2 regions of the Ensifer sp. ENS08 genome follow, and region 2 is predicted to be linked to the other one. Evidence: riboswitches for the same ligand, from Rfam matches in the RefSeq annotation. Region 2 holds a riboswitch; the other holds the start of a gene.

Region 1 (7,630 bases), on a different contig from region 2:
CCGGCCACGCCTTTGCCGCAGCAGAAACGGTGTTCGGGACCGGGAATGTCGCAACGGCCGCCGAGCCGATGACCGGCTCGGAGGATTTCGCACGCTTCCTTGAGCACGTTCCGGGCTGCTTCGTCTTCATCGGCAATGGCGAGACATCGGCGCCGCTGCACAATCCGCGTTACGACTTCAACGACGACGCCCTGATCTTCGGCGCGCGTTATCACGCCGAGATTATCCGGCAGAGACTGGCGTTGGCTGATAGCCGGCCATGAACCAAAATCCGCATGAAAGCAGGAATAACATGTCATTTCCTTCCATCGACGCCGCGCGCCTCTTCGGGCGCATCCGCGAGCTTGGCGAAATCGGTCGCGATGCAGAAGGGCGACTGACCCGGCTGGCCGGCTCCGACAACGACAAGGCCGGCCGCAACCGCCTCGTCGCCTGGATCGAGGCGGCGGGCCTCGATGTGGCCGTGGATCAGATTGGTAACATCTTCGGCATCTGGCGCAGCGAGGAAAACAGCGGCGAAGCGCCGATCATGCTCGGCTCGCACATCGATACGGTCATCAATGCCGGCATCTATGACGGATGTTACGGCGTACTCGCCGCGCTCGAAGTAATCGAGACGCTGAAGGACCGTGGCGTGACGCCGGCCCGACCGATCGTCGTTGCCGCCTTTACCAATGAGGAGGGCGTGCGTTTTGCGCCCGACATGCTCGGCTCGCTCGTCTATGCCGGCGGCCTGCCGCTGGACGCAGCGCTCGCGACCATCGGCACGGATGGCTCGTCGCTGGGCGAGGAACTCGAGCGGATTGGCTATGCCGGCAACATCGAGCCGGGGTTCCTCAAGCCCCACGCCTATGTCGAGCTCCATATCGAGCAGGGGCCGGTGCTGCAGCGCGAGGGCTTTTCGATCGGTGCCGTCGAGAACCTGCAGGGCATTTCCTGGCAGCGCGTGACGATCGATGGCGTCGCCAACCATGCCGGCACCACGCCGATGGCAATGCGTTCCGACGCCGGTCTCGCGGCCGCGCGTGTCGGCCTCTTCCTGCGCGAGCATATTGCCCGGTCGAACGCGCCGAGTGTCGCGACCATTGGCACCATGCGTTTCGAGCCCGACGCGATCAACGTCATCCCATCGCGTGCCGCCTTCACCGTCGATCTGCGCGATCCGGACGAGGATCGGCTGCAGGCGCTCGAAGCGGCGCTTGCGGACTTTCTGGTGCGCATCGGCGCGGAAGAGGGGGTAACGATCTCGGTCGAGCGGCTGGCACGCTTCCAGCCCGTCGCCTTCGATCAGGGCATCGTCGCAGCGGTCGAGGCTTCGGCGAAGGCGCGAGGCCTCAAGAGCCGGCGCATGACTTCGGGCGCCGGTCATGACGCCCAGATGATCGCCCGCATCGCGCCGACGGCGATGATCTTCGTTCCGAGCCGCGACGGCATCAGCCATAATCCGCGCGAACACACGGAGCCGGATGATCTGGTCGCCGGCGCCAACGTGCTGCTCGATGTGGTCGAGCGGATGGTGAGTGGTCGCTAGAGGGCTATAGGGCTATAGGGACGTTGCGCGTTCGTTGATCGAACGGGATCGATAGCGCGCCTCCCGCTGCTCCGTCATGCCAGGGCTTGGCCCAAGCATCCAGGCGCAGACGCTTCTATGTCTGCGATAAACAGCACACGGCATCCTTCGGCGCGACGAAGCAGACATCTCTTCAGGGCTCTGTTCTGGTGTGACCCGCGCTTTTGCGGGATCCCGCATCGCTCTTCTGCCGGGTGGAAGACTCTGGCCCGCTCCCCTCGGGAGGCTCTTCCGGTGTCCGGCGAAAAAGATTGAGGAAACTGCTGCCGCCGTACCATACGCTGCCGGTTGGTCCGTAATCCCGCCCGTCGCGCGAAGAGGATGAGTGGCGCTCGCTGTCTCCGCCGCTCAGGCCGCTTCCGTCGATGACGCCGCCTCCACCGCCAGCCCCGGTCCCGCCGGGCTCGCCGCCCACGCCGCTACCATCGCCGGAGCCCCAATCGCCGCCACCCTCTGTGCCGTTGCTTCCGCCGCTCCCGACGTTTTCGCTACCTTGGTCGCTGCCGCCCGCGGCACCTTCACCATTCGTGCCGCCGGCATCGGCGTCGTCCGCATGGGCAGCGGAAATCCAGGAAAGGCCCCCGGCAAAGCCCCGGTCACCGTTGAGGCGCGGCAGATCTCCGCCGAATGCTGCAAGGGCTCCTATGGACAAGGCCGTCAGTCTCAACAGGCATGTCCTCAAGTCATTCTCCTTGTGCAAACGGCGTTCTTGCGTCGTCCTGCAGGACTTTTGCGCGGGTACAGTTCGGCTGCCCGCTGCGAATGAATTTCGCCGACAGCGACTTTTGCGTGCGCCTTGCATATCGTTCAATCGATGTGGGGACAAGCAATTGGGGGGACGGGCGACACGGAGCGCAAGGTGCGGGCCTCTGGCGGCGGCCACGACATACAGATGATCGCCCTCATCGCTGAGGCGTCGCGAGAGGGACAGAGGACGTTGCATGTTTGTTGATTGAACGGGGTCGTTGGCGCGCCTCCCACCCTCCGTCATGCTCGGCTCAAGCCCAAGCATGACGGAGGAGGAGAGCCTTGGCGATCGCCGCTTCCGCTTCCGAGGCGGGAGGCGGAGCCCTGAGTGAACTGAAGGGGCCGTGACTGGCCCCTTCAACGAGTCTCTGTCGTCTACTCGGCCGCGCCAGCCGCCCCTTCCACCGGCATATAGAGGTCGCCGCCCTCGCGGTATTTCGCGGCCATTGCCTCCAGGCCTTCCTTCTGCGCTTCTGCGCGGATGTCGTGCGAGATCCGCATCGAGCAGAATTTCGGGCCGCACATGGAGCAGAAATGCGCGACCTTGTGCGCTTCCTTCGGCAGTGTCTCGTCGTGGAAGTTACGGGCCGTCTCCGGGTCGAGTGAGAGGTTGAACTGGTCCTCCCAGCGGAATTCGAAGCGCGCGCGCGATAGCGCGTCGTCGCGCACCTGGGCGGCCGGATGGCCCTTGGCGAGATCGGCGGCATGGGCGGCGATCTTGTAGGTGATGACGCCGACCTTGACGTCGTTGCGATCGGGAAGACCGAGATGCTCCTTCGGCGTGACGTAGCAGAGCATGGCGGTGCCGAACCAGCCGATCATCGCCGCGCCGATGCCCGACGTGATGTGGTCGTAGCCGGGCGCAATGTCCGTCGTCAGCGGTCCGAGTGTGTAGAACGGCGCCTCGCCGCAGACGGCGAGTTGCTTGTCCATGTTCTCCTTGATCTTGTGCATCGGCACGTGGCCGGGGCCTTCGATCATCACCTGACAATCCTTGGCCCAGGCGATCTTGGTGAGCTCGCCGAGCGTTTCGAGTTCGGCGAATTGTGCCGCGTCGTTGGCATCGGCGATCGAGCCGGGGCGCAGGCCGTCGCCGAGCGAGAAGGAGACGTCATAGGCGCGGCAGATGTCGCAGATTTCCTCGAAATGCTCGTAAAGGAAGCTCTCGCGATGGTGATGCAGACACCACTTGGCCATGATCGAGCCGCCGCGCGAAACGATGCCGGTGACGCGATCGACGGTGAGCGGGATGTAGTGCAGCCGGACGCCGGCATGGATGGTGAAATAGTCGACGCCCTGTTCAGCCTGCTCGATCAGCGTGTCGCGATAGACTTCCCAGGTGAGGTCCTCGGCAATGCCGTTGACCTTTTCCAGCGCCTGGTAAAGCGGCACGGTGCCGATCGGAACCGGTGAGTTGCGGATGATCCATTCGCGGATGTTGTGGATGTTGCGGCCGGTCGAAAGGTCCATGACGGTGTCGGCGCCCCAGCGCGTCGCCCAGACCATCTTTTCGACCTCTTCCGCCATCGACGAGGTGACGGCGGAGTTGCCGATATTGGCGTTGATCTTCACCAGAAAGTTCCGGCCGATGATCATCGGCTCGGATTCCGGGTGGTTGATGTTGGCAGGCAGGATCGCCCGGCCGCTGGCGATTTCCTGGCGCACGAATTCGGGTGTCACGTGATCGGGGATGTGGGCGCCGAAGCTTTCGCCGTCCCGGACCTTCGCACGCGCCGCGTCGCGGCCGAGATTTTCGCGGATCGCCACGAACTCCATTTCCGGCGTGATGATGCCGGCGCGGGCATAGGCAAGCTGGGTCACCGCGCGGCCGCCCGTGGCCTTCAGCGGCGCATGCTGGAACGGGAAGGTCGGTGTCAGCCTGTCGCCGCTCACAAAGCCGTTGTCCTCGGGGCGGACCACGCGTCCCTCATAGGTTTCGACATCGCCGCGGTCGACGATCCAGTTGCGGCGCAGCCGCGGCAGGCCGTCCTCGATGCGGATCTCGGCGTCGTCGGCGGTGTAGGCGCCGGAGGAATCATAGACCGTAACCGGTTGCTCGCCCGACGTCGGGTGGAGCGCAATCTCGCGCATCGGCACGCGGATATCCGGATGAAGCACGCCCGGCTTGTGGATCTTGCGGGAGGCGGGAAGCGGTCCTTGCGTGACCGTGAGGGCTGCGGGTTTGGTGGCAATATTCATGACAAGGCTCCAAGTTTGCAATTGGAGACCCAGTTCTGATGCCGGAAGGATGAAAGACGCTCCGCCAGATGCTGGACGCACGGAATCCTGGCTTCGATATCTGCACCGTCCCTACGCCAGTATGAACTGGATCAGGTTCAACGGGTCACTGCGCCACAGCCGGCAATCCGGCCATCCAGCAGAATCTCAGCCCCTTGCGGGACCCCCCTGGTGAATGCCTAGATCATAGCCATCGATCGGCCCGGGTCGTCAAGCGTGAATTCGCCTGCCGACAAAGATGCACCTATTGCATGTGTTTGCGGATTCGGATTTGACGCTAGCGGCCGGCCTTTTCCGGTGCGGCCCGCTCGGCGTAATCGGCACGGTTGATGCCGTGGCGCTGGAGCTTATCGTAGAAGGTCTTGCGCGGAATGCCGAGCGCCTCGATCGTCGCCTTGACGTCGCCGCGCTGAGCCCGCAACACCTCTTTCAGGATCTCCGCCTCGTAGCGTTCGAGCCGTTCCGGGAGCGCAAATCCAGACTGTTCGGCGGGCGCAATCGGCTGTCCCAGCGGACCTTCGACACCAAGCGCCACGCGTTCTGCAAAGTGCGAGAGCTCGCGCACATTGCCCGGCCAGGCATGCGTCATCAGATGTCTCTGCACGGCCGATGTGACCACAGGCGCGTCGCGCTTGAAGCGCTCGGCCGCCCGGGTCAGGAAGTGCGAGAAGAGCAGCGGGATATCGTCTCGGCGTTCGCGCAGCGGCGGGATCGACAGCGTTACGACATTCAATCTAAAGTAGAGGTCTTCCCGGAAATCGCCGCGCTGCGCCGGGTCGCCAAGATCGATTTTGGCAGCCGCGATGACGCGGATATCGACCGGACGAACCTGGTTGGTGCCAAGCGGCGTGATTTCGCGCGCTTCCAGAACGCGCAGCATCTTCACCTGAGTCGCCGGTGGCATCGCCTCGATCTCGTCGAGGAACAGCGTGCCGCCGCTCGCATGCTCGATCCGGCCGATGCGCTTCTTCAAGGCGCCGGTGAAGGCGCCCTGTTCGTGGCCGAAGAGTTCGCTTTCGATCACCGTTTCGGGCAGCGCCCCGCAATTCAGCGCCACGAAGTTGCCGTTGCGGCGTCGGCTCCAATTGTGGAGCAGCGTCGCCACCACCTCCTTGCCGCTGCCCGTCTCGCCGGCGACGAGCACGTCGACATCGGTATCGGCAATGTGCCGGATCGTCTGGCGCAAACGTTCCATGACCGGCGTCTGGCCGATCAGCGGCAGGTTGTCGCCGGCCGTCTCGGCGGCCCGTTTCAGCGCGCGGTTTTCCATCACGAGCCGGCGTTTTTCCAGCGCGCGATGCACGCTCTGCACCAGCCGGTCGGCGGCAAAGGGTTTGGGGATGAAGTCGTAGACGCCATCCTGCAGCGCCTGCACTGCCATCGGGATATCGCCATGGCCGGTCACCAGGATCACCGGCAGATCCGCGTCGAAAGCTTCGATGCGGCGGAAGAAGGCGAGGCCGTCGATGCCCGGCATGCGGATATCGCTGACGACGACGCCGTCGAAATTCGCATCCAGCGTCTTCAACGCTTCGGCAGCGCTGGCAAAAGGGGTAACGGCGAGGCCGGCGAGTTCCAGCGTCTGCGTCATCGCCTTTCGCAGATGGTTGTCGTCGTCGACGAGATAGACGGTCGGCTGCATCGCTCAGGCCCTCTTCAGGCGAACCGTGAAGACGGTGCCCCTGTCGCTGGTTTCGACGGTGATATCGCCGCCATAGTCGGCGACGATCTCCTTGGAGATGGCAAGGCCGAGGCCGAGCCCTTCATCCTTCGAGGTGTTGAACGGCGTGAACAGATCCTCGTGGATGTGCAGGGGAATGCCTGGGCCGTTATCGGCAACGACGAGCAAAACCGTCCCGGAGGGACCGTCCTCGCAGCGCACGCGGATCTCGGCGCCGCTGCGCGTGCCGAGCGCTTCCAGGGCATTTTGCAAAAGGTTGATCAGCACCTGCTCGAGCCGGATGCGGCTGCCGAGGACGCTGAGGCCATTTTCCGGCAGGTCGATGACGATCGCATCCATGCGGCCGGCAAAGCGGCTGCGCAGCAACATCATCGCCCCCTCGATCACGTCGCGCATGGGCGTCGGCTCGGCGACGAAGCGGCCCTTGCGAGCGAAGCTTCTGAGTTCGTCGGTGATGGTGCCGACCCGATCGGTCAGTTCGGCGATGCTGACAAGGTTCTCGACCGCGGTCTGCTGCTGGCCGCGTTCGAGGAAGGTGCGGGCGTTGTCGGCATAGGCGCGGATGGTCGCGACCGGCTGGTTGATCTCGTGGGCGACGCCGGCCGCCACCTGGCCAAGGATCGCCAGCCGGTTCGCCTGAACCAGTTCCTGCTGCACCGCCTGCAGCTTCTCGCCAGTACGCCGGTGGTCGGCGATCTCCGTTTCGAGATGATCGCGGGCAAGGCTGAGGTCATGTGTGCGCTCCGCCACGCGGGTCTCCAGCTCGTCGCGCGCGGCGCGATCGCGCGCAGACACCAGTGCCAGCGTCTGGCGGCGGCGCAGGAGGACCGCGGTAAAAGCGAGCAGCGGTGCGAGGAGGGCCAGGGCAATCAGCCGGGCCTCGCGGGTTGCCGCCGAGATCGCGCCATCGAGCGGTGCTAGCTGCTCCAGCCGCCAGCTGGTGGTCGGAACCATGGTTTCGACCCGGAGGAACCGACGTTCGCTTTCGCCCGGCAACAGTGCGCGCAACTCGCTGGAGCCATCGCTGGTCGGCTCGATGTCGCGGAAGGGCAGCGGCAGCAGCGAGGCATCGCCAAATTGCAGGCTGTCGCGGATGGCGGCGACGCGGTCGCGTGGAATTGTTCTGGTCGTCATGAAGCGCCAGGAGGGGAAGCTGGTGATCAGCACGATGCCGCGCCGGTCGGTGACGTAGACCGGCTTGCCGGAGGCGAGCCATTCGGCTTCCACATCGTCGAATTCGAGCTTGGCGACGACGACGCCGATCGGGCCGTCAGGACCCTGGACCCGACGCGAAATGTAGAGGCCCGGCCGCTTGCTGACGTTGCCCATGGCGAAATGCTCGGCCTTGCCGTCGCGCATCGCCATGCGGAAATATTCGCGGAAGGCATAGTCGT
Region 2 (7,630 bases):
CCAACCGTTACAATGACTTGCGGATCAATCTGGCGCATTTCGGCGCTTTCGATGAAGTCATTCGCCCAGGCGCACCGACGGGGGTCATGGTGTCCTGCGCCCAGGACAAATTCTCCGGTCCGCCGACCTGGGAGGACATCATTGGCAAGACGATCGGCCACGGGCGCCGGCCGAACCTGTTTGCCGACCTGAGCTACCTGAGCGAGCTCGTCACCGACAACACGCCCGGGCTGCACGAAAAAATCCGCGCGCTGCTCGACAAATGGCTGCGGGACTACGATCCCGATGCGCGCCATCTGATGTTCGGCACCGACTGGTCGATGATGGCGCTGGAGAAGGACTACAACGCCTACGTCCCGCGGATCGCCCAGCAACTGAAGGAGGCCAATGTCAGCGAGGAGGACCAGCAGAACATCTTCTGGAAGAACGCCTCCCGTTACCTCGGCCTCGACCGGCCGGGGCCGACCCGCCAGCGGCTCGCCACCTATTGTCGCAAGCGTGGCCTGGACGCCTCCTGGCTCTCGCAGCTGGAGATCGCCTGACCGCGAAACTGCTACCCGCGGTCCGGCACGTGCCTATCGCCACGGTGCGGTTCTGGCGATCCATTCGCGCGTCCGGCCTTCCGGGTCGGCGTTGCGGGTGATGTCGGTAACGACGGCGGCGATGTCGGCGCCGTGCTCGAAGACGCCGGCGATCCGCTCGACGTTGAGGCCGCCGATGGCGACCAGCGGCAGCAACCCGACACGGTTCCGCCAGGCGGCAAGGCGCGGCAGTCCCTGCGGCGCCCACTTCATAGCCTTGAGAATGGTCGGGTAAACCGGTCCGAGCGCGACATAGTCGGGCTTGGCAGCAAGTGCTGTCTCCAGTTCCGTCTCGTCATGGGTGCTGAGTCCGAGCTTCAGGCCGGCGGCGCGGATTGCAGTAAGGTCGGCCTCCGCCAGGTCCTCCTGGCCGAGATGGACGAAGTCGCAGCCTTCCGCGATCGCCAGTTGCCAGTAGTCGTTGACGATGAGCTGGCAGCCCTGCTCGTCGCAAACGGCCTTGGCCGCGCGGATCTCGCGGCGGATCTCCGCTTCCGTACGATCCTTGACGCGTAGCTGCACCAGCTTGACGCCGAGCGGCACCAGCCGCTCGATCCAATCCGTGCTGTCGACGATGAGATAGAAGGGGTCAAGTTTCACGCAAACACCGCCTTTCCGATGACGGGGGTGGAAGGGACGGCAAAATCGCGCGGTTCGAGCATGCCCGCCTCGAAGGCCTGCCGGCCGGCATCGATCGCGCCCGCGAACGCAGCGGCCATCAGCGCGGGCTTGGCGGCGCCGGCGACGGCGGTGTTGAGCAGGACGGCATCGAAGCCGAACTCCATCACCGTCGTTGCGTGCGAGGGCCGGCCGATGCCGGCATCGACGATCAGCGGCACATCGGGAAAGCTGGCCCGCATTGCCCTGAGCGCCTGGATGTTCTGCGGCCCCATGGCGCTGCCGATCGGCGCGCACCAGGGCATCAGCACCTTGCAGCCGGCTTCCACGAGCCGTTCGGCAACCACGAGATCATCCGTGGTGTAGGGAAAGACTTCGAACCCTTCGGCCGAGAGGATGCGCGCCGCCTCGACCAGCCCGAAGACATCGGGCTGCAGCGTATCGTGGTGGCCGATCACTTCGAGTTTCAGCCAGTTGGTGCCGAAGACCTCGCGCGCCATCTTGGCCGTCAACACCGCCTCTGACACCGAGTGGCAGCCGGCGGTGTTCGGCAGCACGTGCACGCCGAGCGCCCGGATCAGTTCGAAGAAGGCGCCGCCCTGGCGGCCTCCGGCGGTTTCGCGCCGGAGCGAGACCGTGACGACCCCAGTGCCTGACGATCGCACCGCATCTTCCAGAACGGCGGGGGAGGGGTAGCGGGCGGTGCCGAGCAACAACCGTGAGCGCAGGTCCTGTCCATAAAGCGTCAGCATGTCTCAGCCTCCTTTCATCGGCGAGAGAATTTCGATCCGGTCCCTGTCGCTGAGCGCATGACCCGAACGGTCGGCCCGGTGCACCAGTTCGCCGTTGACGGCGGTGGCGAGCCAGTCGCCTTCGAAATCAAGGGCGGCCAGAAGCTCGGTGAGGGTGGTGACGGCGAGGTCGTGATCCTCGCCATTGACGGTCAGTCTCATGCGGCATCTCCCTTCAGGTCCTGCGCAAGCGCGAGGTCGGCTGCTTCCGCCGCCAGGGCCGGCGAAAGCAGGAAGCCATGGCGGTAAAGTCCGTTGATCGTGATGGTCTGCCCGGTGCGCAGGGCGCGCGGCAGGTTGTTGGCGAAGGCGGGGCGGACGCCGGCGCCGGTTTCGACGAGGCGCGCTTCGCCGAAGGCCGGATGCAGCGCATAGGCGGCGTTCAGCAGTTCCATGAGGGAGCGGGCGGTGATCGGTCCGCCGTCATCCGTCTCGATCATCGTAGCCCCGCACATGAAGAGGCCGCCGCCGCGCGGCACGATGTAGAGCGGGATGCGGGGATGAATGAGCCTGACCGGCCGCGACAGCTCCACGTCGCTTGTCTGCAGGTAGAGCATTTCACCGCGCACGCCCCGCAGGCCCGGCTTTTCGCCGATGCGTGCCGCGCCGGCGCAGTCGGCGACGAGATCGTGGTGGCCATCGTCGCTCGTCTCATCGAGGAAGGTGACGCCGTGATCGACAAGCTTCTGCCGCAACCGGCTCAGCGCCCGGCGCGGGTCGAGATGCGCCTCACCGGGAAAAAACAGCGCCTCGCGGAAACGTCCGGCAAGCGCCGGTTCCAGCCGTTCGATCGCGGCGGCGTCGAGCCATTCGAAGCCGGAGGTGCGTGAGGCAAAGCGCTTGAGTTCGCCCGCATCCCGTGGCGGGGCGACGACAAGCGTGCCGTTTCGGGAAACCTCGCCTGGCAGGGCGTCGTCCCACCAGTCAATGGCGCCGATGCCCTTCGTCAGCACCACCTCTTCGGCGCTTTCGCGTTCGCACCAGGGTGCCAGCATGCCGCCGGCAAACCAGGAGGCCGCGCCGGCAAAGCCTGGCTTTTGCTCGACAACCGTCACCGCGACACCGCGGGCGCTAAGTTCATGCGCCAGACAGAGCCCTGCGACGCCGGCACCTTTGACGAGGATCCGCATGGCTCAGTGTTCCCGCGAGGCGTGGGCGGGCCGTCGTGAGGGAAGCGGGATGGTGTTGGCGGTGTGCATGCCGAGGCTCCGATTGTGGAGACCCAGTTCACGAGCGAAGGAAGGGGAAGGACGCCTTGCCGTTGAATGGTCGCGTGAAGGCGACGTTTGCGGCAGCGATGTCTGCACCGTCCCTACGCCAGTATGAACTGGATCAGGTTCAACGGGTCACTGCGCCGCGCAAACCGCATAGCAGAATCTCAGCCCCTTGGCGGGACACCCCTGGTGAATGCTCCAAGCTGACCGTTCGGGACGGTTTTTGTCAAGAGCCAGCATTCGTGTGCCATGCGATCTCATCTGCCGAAAAAATTATCTATAATTTTGCGACGAGAAAGCGGAAGCGTTGGCGGCGTGATGAAAGGAGGTAGGGCAACCGGGTGGAGCGGGTCGAAAAACACCGGAGAAGCCGAGCCGCGTCCTTGTTTCTCGGGTGCGGTACGCCCGATTTCGGAAATGGGAGCTGCGACCGATTGATTGGTGATTGTTGCCCCGTCTCGGCGGTTTCCAGATTCACTCACGGTCAAAAATACAACCTTAAGGGTATGTTCTAACAGAAACTCTCCATCTGGGTGCTTGCGAACTTTGTTGGTCGATAAAATTATAGATAATATCAGATTCTATCTATTTCGCGTTTGCAATGACCTGGAGGACGAGCCGAAATGCTGGACGGAACCCTATCAACTGGCGCTAATTTTACACCGGGTGACGCGGGCGAATCCCGCTGGACCCAAGCGGAAGCTGAAAAAATCTATAATTTGCCGTTCAACGATTTGCTCTACCGCGCACACACGGTCCATCGTGCGCAGTTCGATCCCAACACCATCCAGATGAGCAGGCTGCTCTCGATCAAGACCGGAGGCTGCGCCGAGGATTGCGGCTATTGCAGCCAGTCCGCCCACTATCCGACCGGGCTCAAGGCATCGAAGCTGATGGAGGTCGAGCGTGTGCTTGCCGAGGCGCGACAGGCGCGCGACGGCGGTGCGACGCGCTATTGCATGGGGGCCGCCTGGCGCAGCCCGAAGGACCGCGACATGGACGCGATCGTCGCCATGATCGGCGGTGTGCGGGCGCTTGGCATGGAAACCTGCATGACGCTCGGGATGCTGACGCCGGACCAGTCCGCACGGCTCGCCGAGGCCGGGCTCGACTACTACAACCACAATGTCGATACCTCCGAACGCTTCTACGGCGAGATCATCACCACCCGCAGCTTTGCCGACCGGCTGGAGACGCTCGCGAATGTCCGCGATGCCGGCATCAAGGTCTGCGCCGGTGGCATTCTCGGCATGGGCGAAACCGCCGACGACCGGATCTCCATGCTGGTGACGCTCGCCAATCTGCCGGTGCCGCCCGAAAGCGTGCCGATCAACATGCTGATCCCGATCCCGGGCTCGAAGCTGGCCGATGCAGCGCCCGTCGATCCGATCGATTTCGTCCGCACCATCGCGCTTGCCCGCATCCTGATGCCGCTATCGCATGTCCGGCTTTCGGCCGGCCGGACCGACATGAGCGACGAGACGCAGGCGCTCGGTTTCTTCGCCGGCGCCAATTCGATCTTTGTCGGCGAAACCCTGCTGACCGCCGACAATCCCGGCGAGGACCATGATGCGGCGCTCTTCCGACGCCTGGGGTTGAAGCCGATGGCTCCGGCGGCAAGGCAGGATGCGGCCGAATGACCCTGGGTCTGTTTGCGCGCTATGAGAAGACGCTGGAGGGCCTTGATCGCAAGGGCCGCCGGCGCGCACTTGCCCCCGCTGGCGGCCTCGACTTCACCTCGAACGACTACCTGGCGCTCGCCGCTTCGACGCGGCTGAAGGCGGCGATAACGAGTGCCATCGCGCGCGGCGTGCCGGTCGGCTCCGGCGGCTCACGGCTGTTGCGCGGCAATCACGAAGAACACGAGACGCTTGAGGCGGAAGCGGCCACCTTCTTCGGCGCGGAACGAATGCTCTTCTTCGGCAGCGGCTACGCCGCCAATGCTGCCCTGTTTTCGACGCTGCCGCAGCGCGACGACCTCATCGTCCACGATGCCCTGATCCATGCGAGCGCCCATGAAGGCATCGCTGCGAGCAAGGCCGATGCGGTTGCGGCAGCGCACAACGATATCGACGCCTTTGCCGATGCCATCGGCCAATGGCGCCGCGCCGGCGGCACAGGGCGCCCGTGGATTGCCGTCGAAAGCCTCTATTCGATGGATGGCGATCGGGCGCCGCTCGCCGACCTCTTAGCGCTTGCCGCGCAGCATGACGGCTTTCTCGTCATCGACGAGGCGCACGCGACCGGCGTCTTCGGGCCGGAAGGTCGCGGTCTCGCCGCTGAGCTGGAGGACCGGGAGAACGTCGTCATGCTGCATACTTGCGGCAAGGCGCTCGGTGTTTCCGGCGCACTGGTCGGAGCAAGCGCCGTGCTTTGCGATTATCTCGTCAACCGCGCCCGCAATTTCATCTATTCGACCGCGCCCTCGCCACTCATCGCGGCCGCGGTGCGTGAAGCGCTCGCCGCCCTCGTCGACGAGCCGGAACGCCGCGCCGCATTCGACGGCCTCAGGTCCTTCGCCAACCGGGCGCTCGCCGAGGTGCTCGGCATCGAAGGCAGCGGCTCGCAGATCCTGCCCATCCCGATCGGTGATAACGGCCGAGCGGTCCGCATCGCCGCCCGTATGCGCGCCGAGGGTTACGATGTCAGGGCAATTCGCCCGCCGACGGTGCCGGAAGGCACCGCGCGTCTTCGGATCGCCATCACCCTCAACGTCGACCGGGCCGCAATCGTGCAGATGCTGCAGCAGTTGAAGATCGCGATCGCGAAGGAGCGGCCATGAAAACCCGTATCGTGGTCACCGGTACCGATACCGGCATCGGCAAGACCATCTTTTCCGCAGCCCTTACCGATGCGCTCGACGGTTGCTACTGGAAGCCTGTGCAGTCAGGGCTCGACGAAGAAACCGACAGCGAGACCGTCGCCCGGCTCGGCCGGTTGTCGTGTGACCGCGTCCTGCCCGAAGCCTACAGGCTCGCAATACCGGCATCGCCGCACCTGTCAGCACGGATCGACGGCGTCACCATCGACCCGGAGCATCTTTCCCCGCAAGCGGTGGAACGACCGCTGGTGATCGAAGGCGCAGGCGGGCTTCTGGTGCCGCTGACGGAGCACACGGTCTTTGCCGATGTCTTCGCGCGCTGGCAGATCCCGGTGGTTGTCTGCGCTCGCACCGGGCTCGGCACGATCAACCACACCCTCTTGTCGCTCGAAGCGTTGCGCCGCCGCGCCATTCCCGTTCTCGGCGTCGCCTTCATCGGCGACGCGCAGGAGGATAGCGAAGCGATCATCGCGCGCCTTGGCGGGGTGCGCCGGCTCGGGCGGCTGCCGCGGCTCGACCCGCTGACGCCCGACAGCCTGCGCCACGCCTTCGCCGAGAATTTCAACATCGCCGATTTTCGAGGGATGCCGGCATGAAAAGCTCCACCGTCTGGTATCCCTTCACCCAGCATGCCCTCGAACCGGCGATGCGCCGCATCGTCGGCACCGAGGGTGCCTATCTCGTCGACGAAGATGGCACGTCGATCCTCGATGCGATTTCGTCTTGGTGGGTTATCACCCACGGCCACCGTCACCCCACGATCATGGAGGCGATCCGCAGGGCTACGGAGACCTACGACCAGATCATCTTCGCCGAATATACTCACGGACCGGCGGAAGACCTGGCGCGCGGGCTGATCGAGATCGCACCGCCCGGGCTCGCCCATGTGTTTTATTCCGATAGCGGTTCGACTGCGGTCGAGGTCGCGCTGAAGATGGCGCTCGGGTTCTTCCACAACAGCGGCCAGCCGCGGAGCCGGATCTGTGTGCTGGAGCATGGCTATCACGGCGACACGATCGGCACGATGTCGGCCGGCGAAAGAGGCGTCTTCAATGCCGCCTACGCGCCGCTGCTCTTCGCCGTCGATCGCCTGCCCTTTCCGGAGCCGGGCCGGGAGCAGGCAACGCTCGACGCCTTCGAACAGGCTTGCGCTTCCGGCGAGGTTGCCGCCCTGTTGATCGAGCCCCTGCTGCTTGGCGCCGGTGGCATGAAGACCTATCCGGCTTCCGTGCTGTCCGAGCTGAAACGCATTGCCGAACGGCATGGCAGCCTGCTGATCGCCGACGAGGTGATGACCGGTTGGGGGCGGACGGGCTGCCTGTTTGCCTGCGAGCAGGCCGGGATCGCGCCCGATATTCTCTGCACCTCGAAGGGGCTGACTGGAGGCGCGCTTCCTCTGGCCGCGACGCTTTGCACCTCGGAGATCTTCGAGGCGCATCTTTCGGCCGACCGACGCAAGACCTTCTTCCATTCGAGTTCCTACACGGCCAACCCGATCGCCTGTGCCGCGGCACTTGCCAATCTCGCCGTCTGGAGACAGGAGCCGGTGGGCGCGCGTATCGAAACCTTGGTCGCGCGCCAGCGTCGACATCTGGCGCGTTTCGC

What was found. Region 2 has a riboswitch for thiamine pyrophosphate ahead of thiO (glycine oxidase ThiO). Riboswitches for the same ligand answer to the same signal wherever they lie in the genome.
Region 1: it holds a riboswitch for thiamine pyrophosphate, as region 2 does, so the genes downstream of both, thiC (phosphomethylpyrimidine synthase ThiC) here and thiO (glycine oxidase ThiO) in region 2, are expected to answer to the same signal.

Annotation. Positions count from the first base shown of each region.
Region 1 covers NZ_JACVBF010000011.1:116,145-123,774, forward strand. The annotation lists gene IB272_RS22145 (M20 aminoacylase family protein) at 1-263, shown strand, start outside; gene IB272_RS22150 (Zn-dependent hydrolase) at 293-1,531, shown strand; gene IB272_RS35400 (hypothetical protein) at 1,704-2,237, opposite strand; gene thiC (phosphomethylpyrimidine synthase ThiC) at 2,693-4,516, opposite strand; TPP riboswitch at 4,607-4,735, opposite strand; gene IB272_RS22165 (sigma-54 dependent transcriptional regulator) at 4,833-6,197, opposite strand; gene IB272_RS22170 (ATP-binding protein) at 6,201-7,630, opposite strand, start outside.
Region 2 covers NZ_JACVBF010000008.1:16,007-23,636, reverse strand. The annotation lists gene IB272_RS18630 (amidohydrolase family protein) at 1-542, shown strand, start outside; gene IB272_RS18625 (thiamine phosphate synthase) at 576-1,181, opposite strand; gene IB272_RS18620 (thiazole synthase) at 1,178-1,951, opposite strand; gene thiS (sulfur carrier protein ThiS) at 1,955-2,152, opposite strand; gene thiO (glycine oxidase ThiO) at 2,149-3,120, opposite strand; TPP riboswitch at 3,282-3,402, opposite strand; gene bioB (biotin synthase BioB) at 3,828-4,844, shown strand; gene IB272_RS18600 (8-amino-7-oxononanoate synthase) at 4,841-5,986, shown strand; gene bioD (dethiobiotin synthase) at 5,983-6,621, shown strand; gene IB272_RS18590 (adenosylmethionine--8-amino-7-oxononanoate transaminase) at 6,618-7,630, shown strand, end outside.